2 regions of the Streptomyces sp. AB3(2024) genome follow, and region 2 is predicted to be linked to the other one. Evidence: riboswitches for the same ligand, from Rfam matches in the RefSeq annotation. Region 2 holds a riboswitch; the other holds the start of a gene.

Region 1 (10,359 bases), on a different contig from region 2:
ATGCGTCAACGATATATCGGAACCTATCTTCGATAGTCGAGCAGAATGAGCCCGTTCGGGTGGATACGTACGGGAACCTCCTGGCGAGGGACGTACGCGCGTGCTGTGCCGGCCGCGGTCCTCGCGACACGGGGCGCGGAACGGAGCACCGGCCGACCCGCCGCGACGGCCGGTTCATGACCGGGACCGAGGTCTCCGCCACCGCGGACACGACCGCCACCTGCGGCGGCGGTGACGGGAACTTCCTTCCCGTCCCGGTCCTGTCGGGCACCGAGGCCCTCTCCCGCGGCTGACCGCCCGCACCAAGGCCAGTCGTCCCGGACTGGCCTTGGTGCGGTCCGCCGGGGGCGCCCTACGGTCGGTCCATGCGCATCCGAATCGTCGACGCCTTCACCGACCGCCCCTTCCACGGCAATCCCGCCGGGGTCCTCGTCCTCGACGGGCCCTTCCCCCCGGACGCCTGGCTCCAGCAGGTCGCGGCCGAGGTCAACCTGTCCGAGACCGCCTTCGTCCGGCCCCTGCCGCCCGGCGGGGACGCCGACTGGGCGCTGCGCTGGTTCACCCCGGCCGGCGAGGTCGACATGTGCGGGCACGGCACCCTCGCGACCGCCCACGTACTGAACGAGAACGGCCTGGCCAAGGGTCTGATCCGGTTCGACGCGCGCTGCGGGGTCCTCACGGCCGAGGCGGACGCGGACGGCGCGGTCACCCTGGACTTCCCCACCTCCTCGCTGACCCCGGTCGATCCGGTCCCCGAGGTCGCCCGCGCCCTGGGCGCCACGATCGTCTCGCTGCACGACACCGCCGCCCACATCGGCGACCTGCTGGTGGAGCTGGCCGACGAGCGGACCGTACGGGAACTCGCACCCGACCACGCGGCCCTGCGCGCCTACGCCCGCCGCGGCGTGATCGTCACCGCCCCCGCCGAGGAGCCCTCCCGGGGCTACGACTTCGTCTCCCGCGGCTTCTTCCCCGTCCACGGCATCGACGAGGACCCGGTGACGGGCAGCGCCCACACCGCCCTCGCCCCGTTCTGGGCGGCCCGCCTGGGCCGTACGGAGATGACCGGCCTCCAGGGCGGAGCCCGCCGCGGCCTGGTCCGGGTCACCCTCGCAGGCGAGCGGACCCTGCTCACCGGCCGCGCGGTCACCGTGATCGACGGCGAGCTGCTCACCGCGCCCTGAACACGGCGGCTACGGGGTGGGCAGCCAGCCCACCTTCCCCGCGAGCAGCGCGTACCCGCCGAAGGCCACCACGTCGAGCAGTGTGTGCGCGACGACGAGGGGGCCCACCCGGCCCCAGCGGCGGTAGGCCAGCACGAAGACGACGCCCATCACCATGTTGCCGATGAACCCGCCGATGCCCTGGTAGAGGTGGTACGAGCCGCGCAGGACGGAGCTGGCGAGCAGTGCGGCCGTCGGCGACCAGCCCAGCTGGCCGAGCCGGCGCAGCAGGTAGGCAAGCACGATGACCTCCTCCACCACGGCGTTCTGCACGGCGGAGAGGATCAGTACGGGGAACTTCCACCACACGTCGGGCAGCGCCTCCGGCACCACCGTCAGGTTGAAGCCGGAGGACCGCGCCACCAGGTAGAAGGCCAGTCCCGCGCTCCCGATCCCGGCGGCGACCAGCGCGCCCCGGGCCAGGTCCCACCCGGGCCGGGTCCGGTCGAAGCCCAGGACGCGCAGCCCCGGCACGCCCTCCCGGGTCAGCAGGTGCGCGACCAGCAGGACGGGGACCAGCGCGGAGGCGATCCCGAACAACTGCCAGGCCAGGTCCAGCCAGGGCCGCCCGGGGGCGTACGAGCCGTTCAGCGTGGCCGCCTGGTCCTTGAGGCCACCGGGCTTGGTCAGCGAGCCGATGAAGCTGATCAGGGCCGAGACCCCGCTCGCGCCCAGCGACAGCGCGAGCACGAGCAGGGTCTCGGTCCGCAGCAGACCCCGCCGCCCGTCCCCGCTCAGTTCTCCGACCACCGGCTCCGGCTCCGCCCGCACGCCCGACTCCCGTCCCGCCAACCCACCGCGTCATCCTGTTCCGACCACCCCATACTGCCTCCTCGGGGGCCGGAGCGGATCACCGGTCAGCGCCGGACGGCCCCGGTCGTGTCCACCTCCTGTTCCTCCAGGCCGACGGGCCAGGTGTGGACCGGGTCGCCCTTGTGCATCAGCTCGCTGTAGCGGCGGGTGGTGGCCGCGAGGGCGGCGTCCCGCTCCAGCCCGCCGGCGAGCGCCCGGTGGTAGGTGTCCACCTGCCAGGTCGCCCCGTTCACCCGGCGCCGGCAGCGCTCCTCGATGATCCCGAGGTACAGGTCCCGGTCGGCGGGTTCGATCCCCCAGGCGTCCAGCCCCGCCGCGGCCATCGGCAGCAGCTCATCCAGCACCAGGCGCACCGCGGGCACGCTCACCAGTCCCCCGGCCCGGCCGCGGCGCGGCCAGCGGATCCGCGCGTCGATCCCGTAGCGGCAGGCCGCGTCGAAGTTGGCCTCCGCCTCCGCGAACGGCATCCGGGTCCACACGGGGCGCTGCTCGTCCGCGAGGGTCCGTACGAGCCCGTAGTAGAAGGCGGCGTTGGCGACGACGTCGGCCACCGTCGGCCCGGCCGGCAGCACCCTGTTCTCCACCCGCAGGTGCGGCACCCCGTCGGCGACCCCGTAGACGGGGCGGTTCCAGCGGTAGACCGTGCCGTTGTGCAGCACCAGCTCCTGCAGGCTCGGCACGCCGCCCTCCGCGAGGACCCGCAGCGGCTCCTCCTCGTCGCAGATCGGCAGCAGGGAGGGGAAGAAGCGGACGTTCTCGGCGAACAGTTCGTACGCCGAGTCCACCCACCGCTCCCCGAACCAGGTGCGCGGCCGCACCCCCTGCGCCTGGAGCTCGGGGGGCCGGGTGTCGGTGGCCTGGGTGAACAGCGGCGGTCGCGACTCCCGCCACAGCTCCCGCCCGAAGAGGAACGGCGAGTTGGCGCCCACCGCTATCTGCACGGCGGTCACCGCCTGCGCCGCGTTCCACACGTGTGCGAACCGCGCCGGGGTCACCTGGAGGTGCAGCTGTACGGAGGTGCAGGCGGCCTCCGGCACGATGGACCCGGTGCTCCAGGTCAGCCGTTCCACCCCGTCGATGTCGAGGGTGAAGTCCTCGCCGCGCATCATCAGGATCTGCTCGTTGAGCAGCGAGTAGCGGTCCACGGCCGAGAGGTTGGCCAGGGCGAGGTCGGACCGGGAGATGGTCGGCAGGATGCCGATCATCACGACCCCCGCATCGATCTCCGCGGCCTGCCGGTGGGCGTAGTGCAGCCCCGCGCTCAGCTCTTCGGCGAGCTGGTCGAATACCCGGCCGTCGAGCCGGTGCGGGAGTACGTTCACCTCCAGATTGAACATTCCGAGTTCGGTCTGGAAATCGGGGCTGGCAATCCTCTCCAGTACCTGTGCATTCACCATGCGCGGCAAACCGTCGGCACCCGCGAGATTCAGCTCGATCTCCAGTCCCATCATGTTCTTGGGCCGATCGAACCTCTTCTCCGCCAGAAGGCGCTCCAGTCCCTCCAGGCACTCGTGGAGCTTCCTCCGATACCGATGCCGATCGGACAGGTCGAATCCTCCTGCCACGACCTTCTCCCCCATCGAAGCGTCCCTCCTCGTGTGGCCCGGAACCGTGCACCCGGGCGCGCGTTACGGTCGATGATGCCCAGCCCCGTGATCGATAACGCCGGGCCGGGCAGTCCGGCGGGGAGCGCGCGCCGGTATGGCTTGATGGGCGCTTCGGCACATTCATCTGGCAACTCGCCGTATGCAAATTCCCCGTAGACTGTGCCGATTCCCAATAACAGGCGCTTTCCAGCCGAGCGCCCTTCGGGTAACCTCCGAGGTCAGCGCGGCCCGTTCGCGCGCAACCGGCATGAATAGCCCGACAGCGGGACCGGTATACGCCTTGTCGGCAATAGGTGGGACAGCTAGCCGAAACACCACGTGAACACATGTCGTATAAACTCCGCAAACGAGGCAGAGAGTTGGCGCGCGGCCATTGCCCCTCAGCCCCCCTCTGGCCCCAGAATGCGACAGCGCCGTCCGCACCTTCCCCCGTACCACAGGTCTCCCAAGTGAGAGGCGACCCACCATGCCGCTGCATGTTCCCCCGGCTCCCGCGCCCGCCCTGCGCAGCGTCCTCGCGGCACTCGGTTCCCCCACCGCCGTCCACGAGGCGCACACTCCGTCCCTGCGCGCGCTCCAAGGGCCGGTGACCGCCGAACTCCCGCTTCCGGTGCACGTGCTCGACCGGCTCGACGGGTCCGGCCGCCCGGCGGGCAGCCGACCGCCGCGCACCCGGCTGACCGGGTGGCGGTTCCTGATCCGCAGCGGCGACCGCTTCGTCGCCGCCGCCGACACCCGGCTGACCCCGGACGGGTGGGCCTTCTCCCACTTCTTCGAGGGGCCCTACGTCGCCGCCACCGAACGCGCCCTGCGCCAGGCCGAGTCGCTCGGCAAGGGCTACCAGCCCCGCCTGCTGTCCGTACCCGAGCTGTACATGCTGACGCTGTGGCTGCACGGAGCGGTCGGCGCCGACGCCGCGGCCGGCCTGCCCGCCGCCGCCGACCTGCTGGTGCCGCTGGCACCGGCGCCACCCGGGATCGCCGCGTTCCGGCCCCACCCCGTATCGGAACTGCTGCCCGTGCTGACCCACCGGCTCACCCGGTCGGCCCCGCCCGTCCCGCCCCCGGTGGCCGCCCCGGCCGCCTGAGGCGCCGCCCCGCCGTTGGCCTGTTCGGGGTGGCCCGGGTTGCCCATTCGGCCTAGTCCGCCCGGACCACCCGCGAACCATCCGAAATGACAGGGGAGTTGGCCTGAACCGCCCGCACGAGTGATGCGTCCTCAATCCATGAGGACAGCTGCCGGGAAATACCTGCGAAGCAGCCGTCGTGGGGGAAGACTGAGGACATCCTCCCCGCATGCGCGGGGACGACCCAGGGGGACGGCCATGAATCACGCATCGAGCCGTAGCGAACAGACCACACCGCAGCGAAAGAACGCATCCATGTGCCAGCACCAGCCTGCCTGCCCGTCATCAGAGTCCGCCGACCGGGAGGCCGCGCGCCCGGTGGCCAACCACCCGGAACAGGGCTGGAGCCTGCTGTGCAACGGGGTCCTGCTCTTCGAGGACACCGGTGAGCTGCTGCCGGACGGCCAGATCATCGCTCCGCACCGCCCGCTCGCGGTGGCCTAGGCCACCTTGCACCGAGCCGGCACGGGGAAGGACCACGCGAAGGGGCCGGTCCCGGAGCTCCCCCTCCGGGACCGGCCCCTTCACCGTGTCACGGGACTCAGTTGTCGTACTCGTCCAGCGGAGGGCACGAGCAGACCAGGTTGCGGTCGCCGAAGGCACCGTCGATCCGGCGCACCGGCGGCCAGTACTTCTCGGCGGCGGTGACGCCGCCCGGGAAGACCGCCTCGTCACGGCTGTACGGGTGGTTCCACTCGCCGCCCAGGGCCGCCGCGGTGTGCGGGGCGTTGGCCAGCGGGTTGTCCTCGACCGGCCACTCGCCGCCCGCGACCCGCTCGATCTCGGCGCGGATGGCGATCATCGCGTCGCAGAAGCGGTCGATCTCGGCGAGGTCCTCGGACTCCGTCGGCTCGATCATCAGCGTGCCGGCCACCGGGAAGGACATGGTCGGCGCGTGGAAGCCGTAGTCGATCAGGCGCTTGGCGATGTCGTCCACGCTCACGCCGGTCGCCTTCGACAGCGGCCGCAGGTCGATGATGCACTCGTGGGCGACCAGGTTGCCCGGACCGGTGTAGAGGACCGGGAAGTGCGGCTCCAGGCGCTTGGCGATGTAGTTCGCGCCGAGCACCGCCACCTGGGTGGCGCGCTTGAGACCCTCGCCACCCATCAGGCGTACGTACGACCAGGAGATCGGCAGGATGCCGGCCGAGCCCCACGGCGCGGCCGAGATCGGGCCGACGCCCGTCTCCGGGCCGGCGGTCGGCTGGAGCGGGTGGTTCGGCAGGAACGGGGCCAGGTGGGCCCGGACACCGACCGGACCGACGCCCGGGCCGCCGCCGCCGTGCGGGATGCAGAAGGTCTTGTGCAGGTTCAGGTGCGAGACGTCGCCGCCGAAGTGACCCGGCTTGGCGAGGCCCACCAGGGCGTTCAGGTTGGCACCGTCGACGTAGACCTGGCCGCCGGCCTCGTGCACCTGCGCGCAGATGTCGGCGACGTGCTCCTCGAACACACCGTGCGTGGAGGGGTAGGTGATCATCAGGACCGCGAGCTCGTCGCGGTACTGCTCGATCTTGGCGCGCAGGTCGTCCGTGTCCACCTCGCCGTCGTCGGCGGTCTTGACGACGACGACCTTCATGCCGGCCATCACGGCGCTGGCGGCGTTGGTGCCGTGCGCGGAGGACGGGATGAGGCAGATGGTGCGCTGCTCGTCGCCGTTGGCCCGGTGGTAGGCGCGCACGGCCAGCAGGCCGGCGAGCTCACCCTGGGAACCGGCGTTCGGCTGGATCGAGACCTTGTCGTATCCGGTGACCTCACAGAGACGTTCCTCCAGCTCGGTGATGAGCGTGAGGTAGCCCTCCGCCTGCTCCACCGGGGCGAACGGGTGCAGCTGACCGAATTCGGGCCAGGTCACCGGCTCCATCTCGGTGGTCGCGTTCAGCTTCATGGTGCAGGAGCCCAGCGGGATCATGCCGCGGTCCAGCGCGTAGTCCTTGTCCGAGAGCTTGCGCAGGTAGCGCAGCATCGCGGTCTCGGAGCGGTGCTGGTGGAAGACCGGGTGGCCGAGGTACGCGTCCGAGCGCAGCAGGCCCTCGGGCAGCGTGTCGGCGGTGGTCTCGTCCAGGGCCTCGATGTCCGCGCTGACGCCGAAGGCGGCCCAGACGGCGTCGAGGTCGGCGCGCAGGGTGGTCTCGTCGCAGGAGACCGAGACGTGGTCGGCGTCGACCTGGAACAGGTTGACCCCGCCCTCACGGGCGGCGGCGACGACCTCGGCGGCCTTGCCGGGCACCCGGGCGGTGACGGTGTCGAAGAAGGAGCCGTGCACCAGCTCGACCCCGCCGGCCGTCAGGCCCGCGGCGAGGAGCGCGGCGTAGCGGTGGGTCCGGCGCGCAATCGTGCGCAGGCCGTCCGGGCCGTGGTAGACGGCGTACATGCCGGCCATGACCGCGAGCAGCACCTGGGCGGTACAGATGTTGCTGGTGGCCTTCTCGCGGCGGATGTGCTGCTCGCGGGTCTGCAGGGCCAGGCGGTACGCCTTGTTGCCGTCCGCGTCCACGGAGACACCGACGAGGCGGCCGGGCAGCGAGCGGGCGTGCTGCTGCTGGACGGCCATGTAGCCGGCGTGCGGGCCGCCGAAGCCCATCGGGACGCCGAAGCGCTGGGTGGTGCCGACGGCGATGTCGGCGCCCAGCTCGCCCGGGGAGGTGAGCAGGGTCAGGGCGAGCAGGTCGGCGGAGACGGTGACGATGGCACCGAGCCCGTGCGCCTGGTCGATGACCGGCTTGATCGCGCGGACGGCGCCGGAGGCGCCCGGGTACTGGAGCAGCACGCCGAAGACGCCGCGCTCGGCGATCTCGGCCGGGATGCCGTCGGACAGGTCGGCGACGACGACCTCGACCCCGATGGGCTCGGCGCGCGTCTCGATCACGGCGATGGTCTGCGGCAGCGCGTCGGCGTCGATCAGGAAGACCCCGCCCTTGACCTTGCCCACGCGGCGGGCCAGGGACATGGCCTCGGCGGCGGCGGTGCCCTCGTCGAGCAGGGAGGCACCGGAGGTCGGCAGGCCGGTCAGGTCGGCGACGACGGTCTGGAAGTTCAGCAGCGCTTCGAGGCGGCCCTGGGAAATCTCGGGCTGGTACGGCGTGTACGCCGTGTACCAGGCCGGGTTCTCCATGACGTTGCGCAGGATGACCGGCGGCGTGAAGGTGCCGTAGTAGCCGAGGCCGATCATCGACGACAGCACCTGGTTGCGGTCGGCCAGCGAGCGGAGCTCGGCCAGCACCTCCGCCTCGGTGCGCGCCTCGGGCAGGTTCAGCGCCTCGGCGGTCTTGATCACATCCGGTACCGCGGCGGCGGTGAGTTCGTCCAGGGAGCCGTAGCCCACCTGGGCGAGCATCTTCGCCTGCGCCTCGGCATCCGGGCCGATGTGACGCTGCTCGAAGGGGATGCCTCGCTCCAGCTGGGAGAGCGGAATGCGGTTGGCGGTCATGACGGAGGCCTCCTGGTCGTATGACCTGCGAGGGGCACCACGGCGCGGGCACCCGGACGGCCTCCCCCTCTGTCATCTCAACCTGAGAGCTTCACCGGGCCGCACGGGGATCACCCCTGAGGTCCGGCTTTCACCGTCGGTGAGGAGAGGAACCGGTACTGCGTGCCCGGTACCCGCCCCTGCTTTCCAGAGTGGCCTCACCACGTGCGGTACGTATGCCTGAGAGATTCCGGGGAGGATTTGCTCCTTCGGCGCCTCCGTCGTTCTCACTCGGAGGACTCTCCCGCACAGGGTCAACAGCCGTCACCCAGCCTACCAGCGACGATCCGGAGACTCCCCGAGTGGCCCCCTCTTCAAATATGCACTTTCGTAGTCATTACAAATGAGTTGTACCACTGCGACCGTACGGAGGGACCGTGCAGACCGACATCGATCCGCGCAGCCTGATCGGCCGCAAGGCGTTCGACCGCAACGGCGCCAAGATCGGCACCGTGGACGAGGTCTACCTCGACGACGCCACTGGCGTGCCCGAATGGGCCGCCGTCCGGACCGGCCTCTTCGGACGGGACGCCTTCGTCCCCCTGGAGCCCAGCGAGGTGGTGGACGACACCCTGCGCGTGCCCTTCGAGCGTTCCCTGATCAGGGATGCACCCGATTTCGGGGTCGGGCGCCACCTGTCCCCCGAGCAGGAGCTCCAGCTCTACCACCACTACGGCCTGGACGTCTCCCTGCCTACCGACTTCCACCGCCCGCCGCCCGACGAGCGGATCTAGGCCGCCCCCTCCGCCTTCCCCACGAGGGGCAGCGGATCGGAGGACTCCAGTTCGGGATCGTCCATCCGGAAGGTGCGCACCCGCCCGGGCGGTGATCCGGGCTGCTCGAACCGTACGGTCACCCGCCCGACCCCGCTGCCCTGGACCCATCCGGGCCCGTACAGGGCGTGCCGTACGTCGCTCCCCGCCGGCCAGTGCCGCGCGGCCGCCGCGTCCGGCCCGCCCGCCTCCGCGACGGCCCCACCGGCGGGACCGGCCGCACCGGTCTCGCCGGCCCCGTCCGGCTCACCCGCCCCTTCCTCCCCCTCCTGCGCGACGCCCTCCGGCGCGGCGGCCTCCGAGGAGGCGCCCTCCGCGACCGCAACGCCCTCCTCCGCCCCGGCCCCGAGCACCTGGGCGAAGAGGTCCTCCTGCGTGTAGTCCGCGAGCCCCGTCACCCCCACCCCCAGCAGCCGCACGCCTCCGGTGGTGTCCACGCCCTCCAGCAGCCGCGCCGCGGCCTCCCGGACCACCGAGGGGTCGTCGGTCGGCCCGCGCAGGGTCTCCGAACGGGTCAGCGTGGAGAAGTCGTAGCGGCGCACCTTCAGCACGATGGTCCGGCCCGAGTGCCCGGAGGACCGCAGGCGCCCCACGCACCGGTCCACGAGCCGCTGCACCTCGAAGCGGATCCGGACCCGGTCGTGCAGGTCCACGTCGAAGGTGTCCTCCACCGAGACCGACTTCGCGTCCCGCTCGGCGACCACCGGCCGGTCGTCCAGCCCCAGCGCCATCCGGTACAGCCCGACCCCGTGCGCCTTCCCCACCATCCGGACCAGCTCGTCCTCGCCGGCCTCGGCCAGCTCCCCCACCGTGGTGATCCCGGCCCGCCGCAGGTGCTCCCCGGTGGCCGGCCCCACCCCGGGCAGGGTCCGCACCGACATGGGCGCGAGCAGCTCCCGCTCGGTCCCGGGCTCGATCAGCAGCAGCCCGGCCGGCTTGGCCTCCTCGGATGCCACCTTGGCCAGCATCTTCGACCCCGCCAGGCCCACCGAGCCGCTCAGCCCCGTGGCGGCCTCGATGTCGGCCCGCAGCCGCTCCCCCGTGGCCCGGGCGCTCGCCGAGTCGAAGGCCGTGCCGCCCGCCTCCAGGTCGACGAAGGCCTCGTCCAGGCTGAGGGGCTCCACCAGCGGCGACAGCTCCCGCAGCAGGCCCATGACCAGGTCGCTGACCTCCCGGTAGAGGCTGAAGCGCGGGATCAGGTAGGCGCCGTTCGGGCAGAGCCGACGGGCCTGGGCGGTCGGCATCGCCGAGTGCACCCCGAACCGCCTGGCCTCGTAGGAGGCGGTGGCCACCACTCCGCGCGGCCCGAGCCCCCCGACGATGACGGCCTTGCCCCGCAGGCTCGGCTTGG
Region 2 (10,359 bases):
CCCATGACGATGATGCCGTAGTTCTTCTTCTTCACGTTCTCGGGCGAACCGATCGTGGAGGAGGAGAGCTTGCCGTCGTACTGGTCGATCGTCGCCTTGACGCCGATCTTGGCGAGCGCGGCCTGGAGGGACTCGGCGCTCTTGACCTCGGGGGCGCGGTTGTTGCGCACCGCGATGGTGGTCTCGAAGCCGTCCGGCTTCCCACAGGCCTTGAGCGCGGCCTTGGCCTTGTCCGTCTGCGGCTTGCCGGCCGTCAGGTTGAACGGGTCGTACTTCTTGTCCGAGCCGGGGATGCCGGGCGGCAGCATGTTGGCGCCGAGGTCACCGCTGGTCGGGCCACCGCGGGCGTTCTGCAGCGACTTCGGGTCGGCCGCGTAGATGACGGCCTTGCGGCACTCGATGTTGTCGAACGGCGCGACCGTCTGCGGGAAGGCGAAGTAACGGATGTAGCCCGTGTAGGGGTTGTCCGCGTTCTTCTTGAGGTTCGAGTCCTTGAGGATCTTGTTCTTCGCGGCCTGCTGGACACCGGTGCCGTCGATGGCGAGGTCGATGTCGCCGGAGAGCAGGCGCTGGTCCATGTCGTCCGGGTTGGTGGTGACCGTGAAGGTGACCTTGTCCGGCAGACCCTTGCGGATCGTGTCGGTGGCCGGGTCCCAGTTCTCGTTGCGGACGAAGGTCGCGCCCTTGCCCGAGGCGAAGGACTCCACCTTGTAGGGACCGGTGGAGACCGGCTTGTTGGTGTAGGAGGCGCCCTCGTCCTTGCCCGCCGGGACCGGCGAGGAGGACGGCATGGCCAGCAGGTACTTGAAGTCGGAGTTGGCGCTCGCCAGGTTGAAGACGATCGTGTGGTCGTCCGGCGTCTCGACGGACTTCAGGCCCATCTTGTTCGGGTCGGTGTCCTTGTAGGGACCCGGGTACTTCTGGCCCTGGTCGAGCAGGTCGATCAGGTACGTCGGACCGCCGGACAGCACGTCCTGCGCGAAGACGCGCTCGATGCCGTACTTGAAGTCCTTCGCGGTGATCGCCGAGCCGTCGTCGAACTTCACACCGTCCTTGATCTTGACGGTGTACGTCTTGCCGTCGTTGCTCAGGACGGGCTCGCCCGCGGCGAGGTCCGGGACCAGCTTGGTGCCGGCCGCGCCGGGCTTGCTGTCGTACGCGTACAGCTGGCGGATGTAGAGGCGCTGCAGGTTCCACACGAAGCCGTAGTAGGCGCGCGCCGGGTCGAGGAAGTCGACGTCCTGCGGGGACCAGAGCTTCAGCTCGCCGCCCTTGGCGTCGGAGGCGTTGACCACGGCGGTGGTGGCGCCGCTGTAGCCCTTGTCTCCCTTGTCGTCGCTGCTGTCGGCCTTCTTGTCGTTGCCACCGCACGCGGCGGTCAGCGACAGGGCGGCGATCACGGCGGTGATCGCGAGTGCCTGCTTTCTGCGGATCACGGTTGTCCAACCTCCAGAGGTGGGTGAATCGAAGAAGCGGTTCAGCTGCCCTTGGGGTCGAGTGCGTCACGCAGCCCGTCCCCGAAGAGGTTGAACGCCAGGACGGTGATGAAGATCGTGATACCCGGGACCACCATGTACATGGGGTCGTCCTGGTAGATGGGGACGGCGTCGGAGAGCATCTTTCCCCACGAGGCCGTGGGCGGCTTGACACCGGCACCCAGGAAGCTGAGGGCCGCTTCCGTCAGGATGTTGGTCGGAATGATCAGCGTCGAGTAGACGAGGATCGGCGCGATCAGGTTGGGCAGCAGCTCCTTGATCAGGATGTAGCCGCGGCCCGCGCCGAGGCTGCGTGCGGCCTCGACGTACTCGCGTTCACGCAGGGAGATCGTCTGGCCCCGGACGATACGGCCGATGTACGGCCAGCCGAAGAAGCCGATGACGACGATCAGCACGCCCATCCGGACGCCCGAACCCTCGAACCCCCAGAGGGAGTTGGGGACAACGGAGACCAGGGCGATGGTGAACAGCAGCTGCGGGAAGGCCAGCAGCAGGTCCATCACGCGGCTGATGACGGCGTCGACCCAGCCGCCGAGGAAGCCGGCCAGGGCGCCGAGCAGGCTGCCCAGGACGACCGAGACGAAGGCCGCCAGGAAGGCGACGACCAGGGAGATGCGGGCGCCGTAGACGATCCGGCTGAACACGTCGCGGCCGTTGGTCGGTTCGACGCCCAGCAGGAAGTCGGAGCTGATGCCGCCGAAGGAGCCGAGCGGCGTGCCCAGGTCCGGGTCGATCATGTCCTCGTGGAACTCGTTGGGGTCGTGCCCCAGCAGGCCCACGATCAGCGGCGCGAAGACCGCCACCAGGATCAGGAGGATCACGACCACGCCGCCGGTCAGCGCGACCTTGTCGCGCTTGAGCCGCATCCAGGCGATGCGGCCGGGCGAGCGGCCTTCGATGGCCTTGGCAGGGACGTCGGCTACGGACACGGGTGCGGGCGTTTCCGCGCTCGTGTCGTGCTGTGGTGCCGTCATCGTGGTGGGGACCCCTCTCGGCCGACGGGTTGCCGGCCCATGCCCGCCGCTGTGGCGGCGTTGGTGCGGAGTGGCGCTCGGAGTGCTCGGGACACGTGGAACGCGTGCGAAGTGCGGTGGAAGGTGCGAACTGCGGACTGCGGACTGCGGACTGCGGACTACGGGGCAATGCGAACTGTTGTGCGAATTGCTGTGTGGAGCGAGGTGCGGTGCAGCCGAGGTACGGGAGGTGCGGGAAGTGCCGTGTGAAACAACAAGCCAAGTCCACGTGCCGAGCCGCGCCCTGGAGGACTGACCGGCTCTTGGGTGGGGAGTCTTCATCGGGCGCTCGACCAGCCGCCAGACCCGCAGATGAATGGATGCGCAACCGTGATCTGACGCCCCGGTTCCCGTTATCCGGACTCCGCTCACGGCTCAGCGGAGCAAGACCGTACGTTCGGTACGCAAACGGACATGACGCCCAACCCGCAGCAGGAGTGCGCCATTTGGGCGCCCAACAAGGGTGATATCCGGACAAGGAGAAAGCCGCCGGGAACCGTGGTTCCCGACGGCCGAAGGTCCGTCGAAGGTGCCCGTCTCAGGCTCCGGGCGCACCCGCGCGACTCCCTGTTGACGGGTCGGTACGGGGCCCCCGATCCGGCTCGGCGGAGCCGGTCAAGTGGTTTTCCGCGTGGGTCAGTACGCCGCGGCCTGGCCCTCGCGGTCGTAGAACGGCCTGGTCTGCGCCCGCAGCCACATCGCCACCGGGTCGTGCTCGTCCGCCAGCGCGACCGTGCACACCGGCACGCCCTCGGGGACGGCCCCGACCGACTGGCGCATCATCTCGCGTACGGATTCCAGCGCGGACGCGGAGGCGTCGTACAGGTCGAGCCCCACCGCGAGGTAGGCCGTCCCGAGCGCGGGCTGGACCCACGTGCGGCGCAGCGACCTGACGGCCGGCGTGCGGTGCGCGTGCCGGGTCAGCAGCCCGTAGAACTGCGGGAGCTCCAGGGCGGGCTCGGAGAGCCGCAGCGGGCCCGCGGGCATGCGGTCCAGGCCGGTGGCGACACGGCGCAGGTCGGCCCACGGCACGCCGAGGCCACCGCCCGGGGCGTGCGGGTTGACCCACAGCCCCCAGCGGTCGGGGTAGAGGGCGCGGGCGATGTCCCGGCCGGTCACGACCTCGTAGCCGCGGTTCCAGCCGCTGGCGGCCAGCTCCTGCGGCGAGGTCACGCAGGGCGCGTACCCGAGGCCCTCGACCTCCATGCCGCCGTACTGGGCGTCGGGTGAGCCCGGTTGCCCCTGCCACAGCAGCATCCACAGCCTGCCCTCGGCGAGGGCGTGCAGGAATGACTCATAACTCTCATAGCGCCCGGGAGTCACCTGGCGCAGCATGTGCTCGACCTGCCCGGCCTCGGCCGTGCCTGACGCACTCACCCGGTACCCCTCTTCGTCCGCCCGTCGTCCACCCGTACCAACCAGCTTAAGCGGCGCTAGGGAAGGTAGAAGGGGCGTACGCGCTCACGAATCCAGTCCGTGACCGGGTCCTCGGCCGCCTCCAGGAGGATCAACTGCACGGGCCAGGGCGCGGGTACGCGGGCCAGGGCGCGGCCGAGGGCCTCCAGCGGGGCGTTGCGCGTCTCGGGATCCCATCCCACCAGCTGGACGCCGATGTAGAGCTGCGGGGGGCCGGCCTCGACGCTGGCGAGGCAGCGGTGCGCGGCGGTGACCACGCCGGTGGCTCGGAACTCCTCGGCGGCGGCGGCCAGGAAGTCGACGGGGTCCTCCTGCCAGTCGGGCTCGAAGAGCCGGACGCGGCCGCCGGCGGCGGGGCCGTCGAGCGGGGTCCGGCCGGAGCGGCACAGCGCGGCGACGGCGGCGGGGGGCAGCGGCACCCCGACGGCGCCCTCGGGGTTCACGGCGATGCCGAGCTGCGGGGGCAGACCGCGGGCGAACTCGACGGCGGGGGCGATCGCGAAGTCCATGGCGGGGCCGGCGCCGTGCCGGAACTGGGCCTCCGAGCTGTAGACGGGGACGTACGCCTCCCCGCCGATCAGCATCGTCGGGAGGTCGAGGGCGGCGTGGTCGGGACTGCCGCCGTGGGGCAGGGGCACCCAGAGCCGGCTGCGGCCGAGGGCCTCCAGGATCTGCTGTCCGGCGTCCGGCCGGCCGAGCGCCGCCCCCAGGACCTGTTCCAACTCGTTCGCCGGCCAGCCGCTGCCCTGCATGTACCCCTGCCTCCGTACGGTCGCGCCCCGATGTCGCCCCGAGGCTACCGCCCCGCCCCGACCGCCCTTCGCGCGTCCCCACCCCCCCTGCCCCCCGGCTCTCAGAAGAACGAGATCCGGGTCACCGCCGCCGCCGAGCGGCGGTCCAGGATGACCGCGGAGTCGCATCCCGTCGGCAGGCGCCCCGCCTCGGCTTCCCGCAGCAGCCGCCCCACCGCACCCCGGTGCCGGGCGAAGGCGTACGCAGAGACCCGGCGCCCCCGCGCCTCCTGCCCGGAGCGGGCCTCCTCGGCCGTGGTGTCCAGCAGGAGCAGGTGCAGCGACCGGCCGCGCCGCCGGGCGGCGGCGGCGAGCATCCCCCGCACCCACATCTGGGTGCCGCAGTCGTGGACCACGACGGAGTCCCCGGTGCGCAGCCGCCGCCACAGGCCCCAGTAGTGCGCGGCCCGCACCAGCGGCCGGTACGCGGCGTACGGCAGCGCCCCCGGCATCCGGTGCTCCCAGCGCTCGCGGACGTCCTGGGAGTCGATGCCGCCGTCCTCGGCCGCCCGCTTGATCAGGGTGCTCTTGCCGCCGCCCGGCAGTCCGGACACCACCACGATGTCCCCGGCGGGGAATCCGAGCCGCCGCGGCCCGGCCACCGCCGCGCCGCGCAGGTCGCGGACCCGGCCGGCCGGCCGCGGCCGCGTACCGCGCTGTACCGGGACCCCGTCCACCGTTCCCGTCGCCGCCAGCACTCCGAATCTCCGCACAGTGATCGTCTCCCCCCGAATCGGGTCGCCTGGACCCCGTGCCCACTGAGTGTAAAGAGACGGTAATCCGGTGGCCTCGGTTCCGGTCCCGTCCGTTCTTCCAGGGCCCCACTGCCCGCTCCCGAGCGTCCCGTGCAATGATGTGCGCCATCTGGACACCAACTGCATACCGGCCGCTTGAATCCGCGCGGGAGAGTCCCGGCACGCCGTGAGGCCGTGCCCGGGCGCCGAAGGAGCAAGTACCTCCCTTGAATCTCTCAGGCCCCGTACCGCGTGGATGAGGCAGATCTGAAAAGCGAGCGACGACGTGTCCGTCCCCCGACGGCCGCCGCGCGCTCCACCCAAGGTGCAAGCCAGGGCGTCCCGCCGTGTCGCGGGAACTCTCGGCGAACCTCTCAGGTTCCGATGACAGATGGGGAGGATCGTCCTCGTCATGTCATGCCCTGGGACCCGGGAGCCACACCCATGAGCACTGCCCCCCGCCTGACCGCGCTCGACGCGCTGCACCGCTCGCTCGGTGCGACCATGACCGACTTCGCGGGCTGGGACATGCCGCTGCGCTACGCGAGTGAGCGCGACGAGCACAACGCCGTACGGACCAAGGCCGGCCTGTTCGACCTGTCCCACATGGGCGAGATCACCCTGACCGGCCCCGAGGCCGTCAAGGTCCTGGACTACGCGCTGGTGGGCAACATCTCCACCGTCGGCGTCGGCCGCGCCCGCTACACGCACATCTGTCAGGAGGACGGCGGGATCCTGGACGACCTGATCGTCTACCGCCTGGGCGAGACCGAGTTCATGGTCGTCGCCAACGCCTCCAACGCCCAGGTCGTCCTGGACGCCCTCACCGAGCGCGCCGCCGGCTTCGACGCCGAGGTCCGCGACGACCGCGACGCCTACGCGCTGATCGCCGTCCAGGGTCCGGAGTCCCCCGGCATCCTGGGGTCGCTGACCGACGCCGACCTGGACGGCCTGAAGTACTACGCGGGCCTGCCGGGCACCGTCGCGGGCGTGCCGGCGCTGATCGCGCGTACGGGCTACACGGGCGAGGACGGCTTCGAGCTGTTCGTCTCCCCCGAGCACGCCGTGGAGCTGTGGCAGGCGCTGACCAAGGCGGGCGAGGGCGTCGGCCTGGTGCCGGCCGGGCTGTCCTGCCGCGACACGCTGCGCCTGGAGGCGGGCATGCCGCTGTACGGGCACGAGCTGACCACCTCCCTCACCCCCTTCGACGCGGGGCTGGGCCGGGTCGTGAAGTTCGAGAAGGAGGGGGACTTCGTCGGCCGCGCCGCGCTGGAGGCCGCCGCCGAGCGTGCCGCCGGCAACCCGCCGCGCAAGCTGGTCGGCCTGATCGCCGAGGGCCGCCGCGTCCCGCGCGCCGGATTCCCGGTCGTCGCCGACGGACAGGTCGTCGGCGAGGTCACCTCCGGCGCCCCGTCCCCGACGCTGGGCAAGCCGATCGCGATGGCCTACGTCGACGCGGCGCACGCCGCGCCCGGGACCTCCGGCGTAGGCGTGGACATTCGCGGTACGCATGAGGCGTACGAGGTCGTGGCTCTGCCGTTCTACAAGCGGCAGAAGTAGTCACCACCGCCGTACGGCCGGCCGTGCGGCGGTGTTCCGGCGCCCCGGCGCCCGTCTCGGTCCGCGAGACCACTGTTCACATCCACTCCCCCGCATCCAGGAGAATCAGGTCATGAGCAACCCCCAGCAGCTGCGTTACACCAAGGAGCACGAGTGGCTGTCGGACGCCGTGGACGGCGTCGCGACGGTCGGCATCACGGAGTTCGCGGCCAACGCGCTCGGTGACGTCGTCTACGCCCAGCTCCCCGCGGTCGGCGACACCGTCACCGAGGGCGAGACCTGTGGCGAGCTGGAGTCGACCAAGTCGGTCAGCGACCTGTACTCCCCCGTCTCCGGTGAGGTAGTCGAGGCCAACCAGGACGTCGTGGACGACCCGGCGCTCGTCAACACCGCCCCGTTCGAGGGTGGCTGGCTGTTCAAGGTGCGCCTCTCGGAGGAGCCGAAGGACGTGCTCTCCGCCGACGAGTACGCCGCGCTCACCCACTCCGACAACTGACACCCCAGGGGATCCTGATGTCCGTTCTGAACACCCCCCTCCACGAGCTCGACCCGGACGTCGCCGCGGCCGTCGACGCGGAGCTCGTACGCCAGCAGTCGACCCTGGAAATGATCGCGTCGGAGAACTTCGCTCCGGTCGCCGTCATGGAGGCCCAGGGCTCGGTCCTGACCAACAAGTACGCCGAGGGCTACCCCGGCCGCCGCTACTACGGCGGCTGCGAGCACGTCGACGTGGTCGAGCAGATCGCGATCGACCGCATCAAGGCGCTGTTCGGCGCCGAGGCCGCGAACGTCCAGCCGCACTCCGGTGCGCAGGCCAACGCCGCCGCGATGTTCGCGCTGCTCAAGCCGGGCGACACGATCATGGGCCTGAACCTGGCCCACGGCGGTCACCTGACCCACGGCATGAAGATCAACTTCTCCGGCAAGCTCTACAACGTGGTCCCGTACCACGTCGACGAGTCGGGCCAGGTCGACATGGCCGAGGTCGAGCGCCTCGCCAAGGAGTCCAAGCCGCAGCTGATCATCGCCGGCTGGTCCGCGTACCCGCGCCAGCTGGACTTCGCCGCCTTCCGCCGCATCGCGGACGAGGTCGGCGCGTACCTGATGGTCGACATGGCGCACTTCGCCGGCCTGGTCGCCGCGGGTCTGCACCCGAACCCGGTGCCGCACGCCCACGTCGTCACCACCACCACGCACAAGACCCTCGGCGGTCCGCGCGGCGGTGTCATCCTGTCGACGCAGGAGCTGGCCAAGAAGATCAACTCCGCGGTCTTCCCGGGCCAGCAGGGCGGTCCGCTGGAGCACGTGATCGCGGCCAAGGCGGTCTCCTTCAAGGTCGCGGCCTCGCCCGAGTTCAAGGAGCGCCAGGAGCGCACCCTGGAGGGCGCGAAGATCCTCGCCGCCCGTCTGGTCCAGGACGACGTCAAGGCCGTGGGCGTGGACGTCCTCACCGGCGGCACCGACGTGCACCTGGTCCTGGTCGACCTGCGCAACTCCGAGCTGGACGGACAGCAGGCCGAGGACCGTCTCCACGAGGTCGGCATCACGGTCAACCGGAACGCGATCCCGAACGACCCGCGGCCCCCGATGGTCACCTCGGGTCTGCGGATCGGCACGCCGGCGCTGGCCACCCGCGGTTTCGACGCCGAGGCCTTCACCGAGGTCGCCGAGATCATCGCGCAGGCCCTGAAGCCGTCGTACGACGCCGAGGACCTCAAGGCGCGCGTCTCCGCGCTCGCCGCGAAGTTCCCGCTGTACCCGTCGCTCTAACCAGCCGCGGTGGGGCCCGGCCGCGTTTCCACGGGGCCGGGCCCCTTTCGTGACCTAAGTCCCTGGTGGACGCCACCTATCGCCTCTGAAACATCTAAAAAACGGCACATAGGGTCGCAATAAAGGCATCCCCCTCAGGACGGACACCCTCCATGGACATGAGCGCGGCGAACCGGAAGGGGCTCAGCCTCTTCGCGCTGATCATGATCGGCATCGGCTCGATCTTCGGCTCCGGCTGGCTCTTCGGCGCCGGCACGGCCGCCCAGGTCGCGGGCCCGGCGGCGCTCGTCGCCTGGGTCATCGGCGCGGTCTTCATCGGCATGATCGCCATGACCTACGCCGAGGTGGGCGCGGCCTATCCGATTCCCGGCGGCATGGCCCGCTACGGCGCCCTCTCGCACGGCCCGGTGCTCGGCTTCATCACCGGCTGGGCGGTGTGGATCGCGGTCGCCTCGCTGATCCCCATCGAGTCGATCGCCGCGACGCAGTACATGTCCTCGTGGAGCTTCGGCTGGGCCGGGGACCTGGTGGACGCCGGGTCACACGAGCTGACCGCCTTCGGCATGGCGGTGGCGCTCGCGCTGACCGTGCTGCTGTGGCTGTCCTGCTACTGGTCGGTCCAGCTCCTGGCGAAGATCAACGCCGGGCTGACCCTGGTCAAGTTCGCCATCCCGGTCCTCGCCGTGATCGCCCTGGTCGCCTCGGGCTTCCACACGGAGAACTTCAGCGCCCACGGCGGCTTCGCCCCGAACGGCTGGACTGCCGTCCTGACCGCCGTCACCACCTCGGGCGTCGTCTTCGCCTTCAACGGCTTCCAGGCCGTGGTCAACCTCGGCGGGGCCGCCAGGAACCCCGGCCGGGCCATCCCGATCGCCCTGGTCGGCTCGCTCTCCCTGGGCCTGGTGATCTACCTGGCCCTGCAGACGGCCTTCCTGGGATCCGTACCGCCGGAGCACCTGACGCAGGCCGGCGGCTGGGCGGGCGTGAACTTCAACAGCCCCTTCGCCGAGCTCGCCAAGCTGCTGATGATCCACTGGGTCGTGGTGATGCTCCAGTTCGGCGCCTTCATCTCCCCCGCCGGCTCCAACATCGCCAACGTGGCCTCCGCCGCGTACATGGTGCAGAACCTCTCCGAGACGGGCTTCTTCCCCAAGCGGCTCAAGGAGACCCACCCGGTCTACGGCACCGCCCGCCCGGCGATGTGGATGAACCTGGGCTTCTCCGTCCTCCTCCTGGTGACCGTCGGCCACAGCTGGAAGACCCTGGCCCCGGTCATCTCGGCCGCGATGGTGATCTCGTACCTGATCGGGCCGGTCGCGGTCGGCGTCCTGCGCCGCACCAGGCCCGGCCTGCCCCGCCCCTTCCGGCTCCCCGCCGCGAAGGTCCTCTGCCCGCTGACCTTCGTCTTCGCCGCCTGCGCCCTCTACTGGTCGCAGTGGCCCAACACCGGCATCGTCACCGCCCTGACCCTGCTGGCCGCCCCGATCGCCGCCCTGGTCCTGTCCCGCAAGGGCGAACGGGACCTCCTCCGCCAGTTCGCCCCGGCCTGGTGGATCGTCTTCTTCCTGGGCGCCCTGTC

The links. A riboswitch is a leader RNA that binds a small molecule or an ion and turns the genes downstream of it on or off. The one in region 2 is predicted to bind glycine.
Region 1: linked by a shared signal. The riboswitch ahead of gcvP (aminomethyl-transferring glycine dehydrogenase) and the one ahead of gcvT (glycine cleavage system aminomethyltransferase GcvT) in region 2 are both predicted to bind glycine.

Annotation. Positions count from the first base shown of each region.
Region 1 is NZ_JBGWAB010000133.1:808-11,166, forward strand. It holds gene ACEPPI_RS33775 (PhzF family phenazine biosynthesis protein) at 366-1,184, shown strand; gene ACEPPI_RS33780 (CPBP family intramembrane glutamic endopeptidase) at 1,194-1,994, opposite strand; gene ACEPPI_RS33785 (glutamate-cysteine ligase family protein) at 2,081-3,616, opposite strand; gene ACEPPI_RS33790 (hypothetical protein) at 4,110-4,730, shown strand; gene ACEPPI_RS33795 (DUF5999 family protein) at 5,025-5,213, shown strand; gene gcvP (aminomethyl-transferring glycine dehydrogenase) at 5,311-8,196, opposite strand; glycine riboswitch at 8,394-8,492, opposite strand; gene ACEPPI_RS33805 (PRC-barrel domain-containing protein) at 8,613-8,969, shown strand; gene ACEPPI_RS33810 (DNA polymerase IV) at 8,966-10,359, opposite strand, start outside.
Region 2 is NZ_JBGWAB010000002.1:76,614-86,972, forward strand. It holds gene ACEPPI_RS01285 (ABC transporter substrate-binding protein) at 1-1,436, opposite strand, end outside; gene ACEPPI_RS01290 (ABC transporter permease) at 1,478-2,470, opposite strand; gene ACEPPI_RS01295 (enhanced serine sensitivity protein SseB C-terminal domain-containing protein) at 3,146-3,886, opposite strand; gene ACEPPI_RS01300 (enhanced serine sensitivity protein SseB) at 3,943-4,677, opposite strand; gene ACEPPI_RS01305 (AAA family ATPase) at 4,779-5,435, opposite strand; glycine riboswitch at 5,608-5,711, shown strand; gene gcvT (glycine cleavage system aminomethyltransferase GcvT) at 5,895-7,010, shown strand; gene gcvH (glycine cleavage system protein GcvH) at 7,123-7,506, shown strand; gene glyA (serine hydroxymethyltransferase) at 7,524-8,780, shown strand; gene ACEPPI_RS01325 (APC family permease) at 8,933-10,359, shown strand, end outside.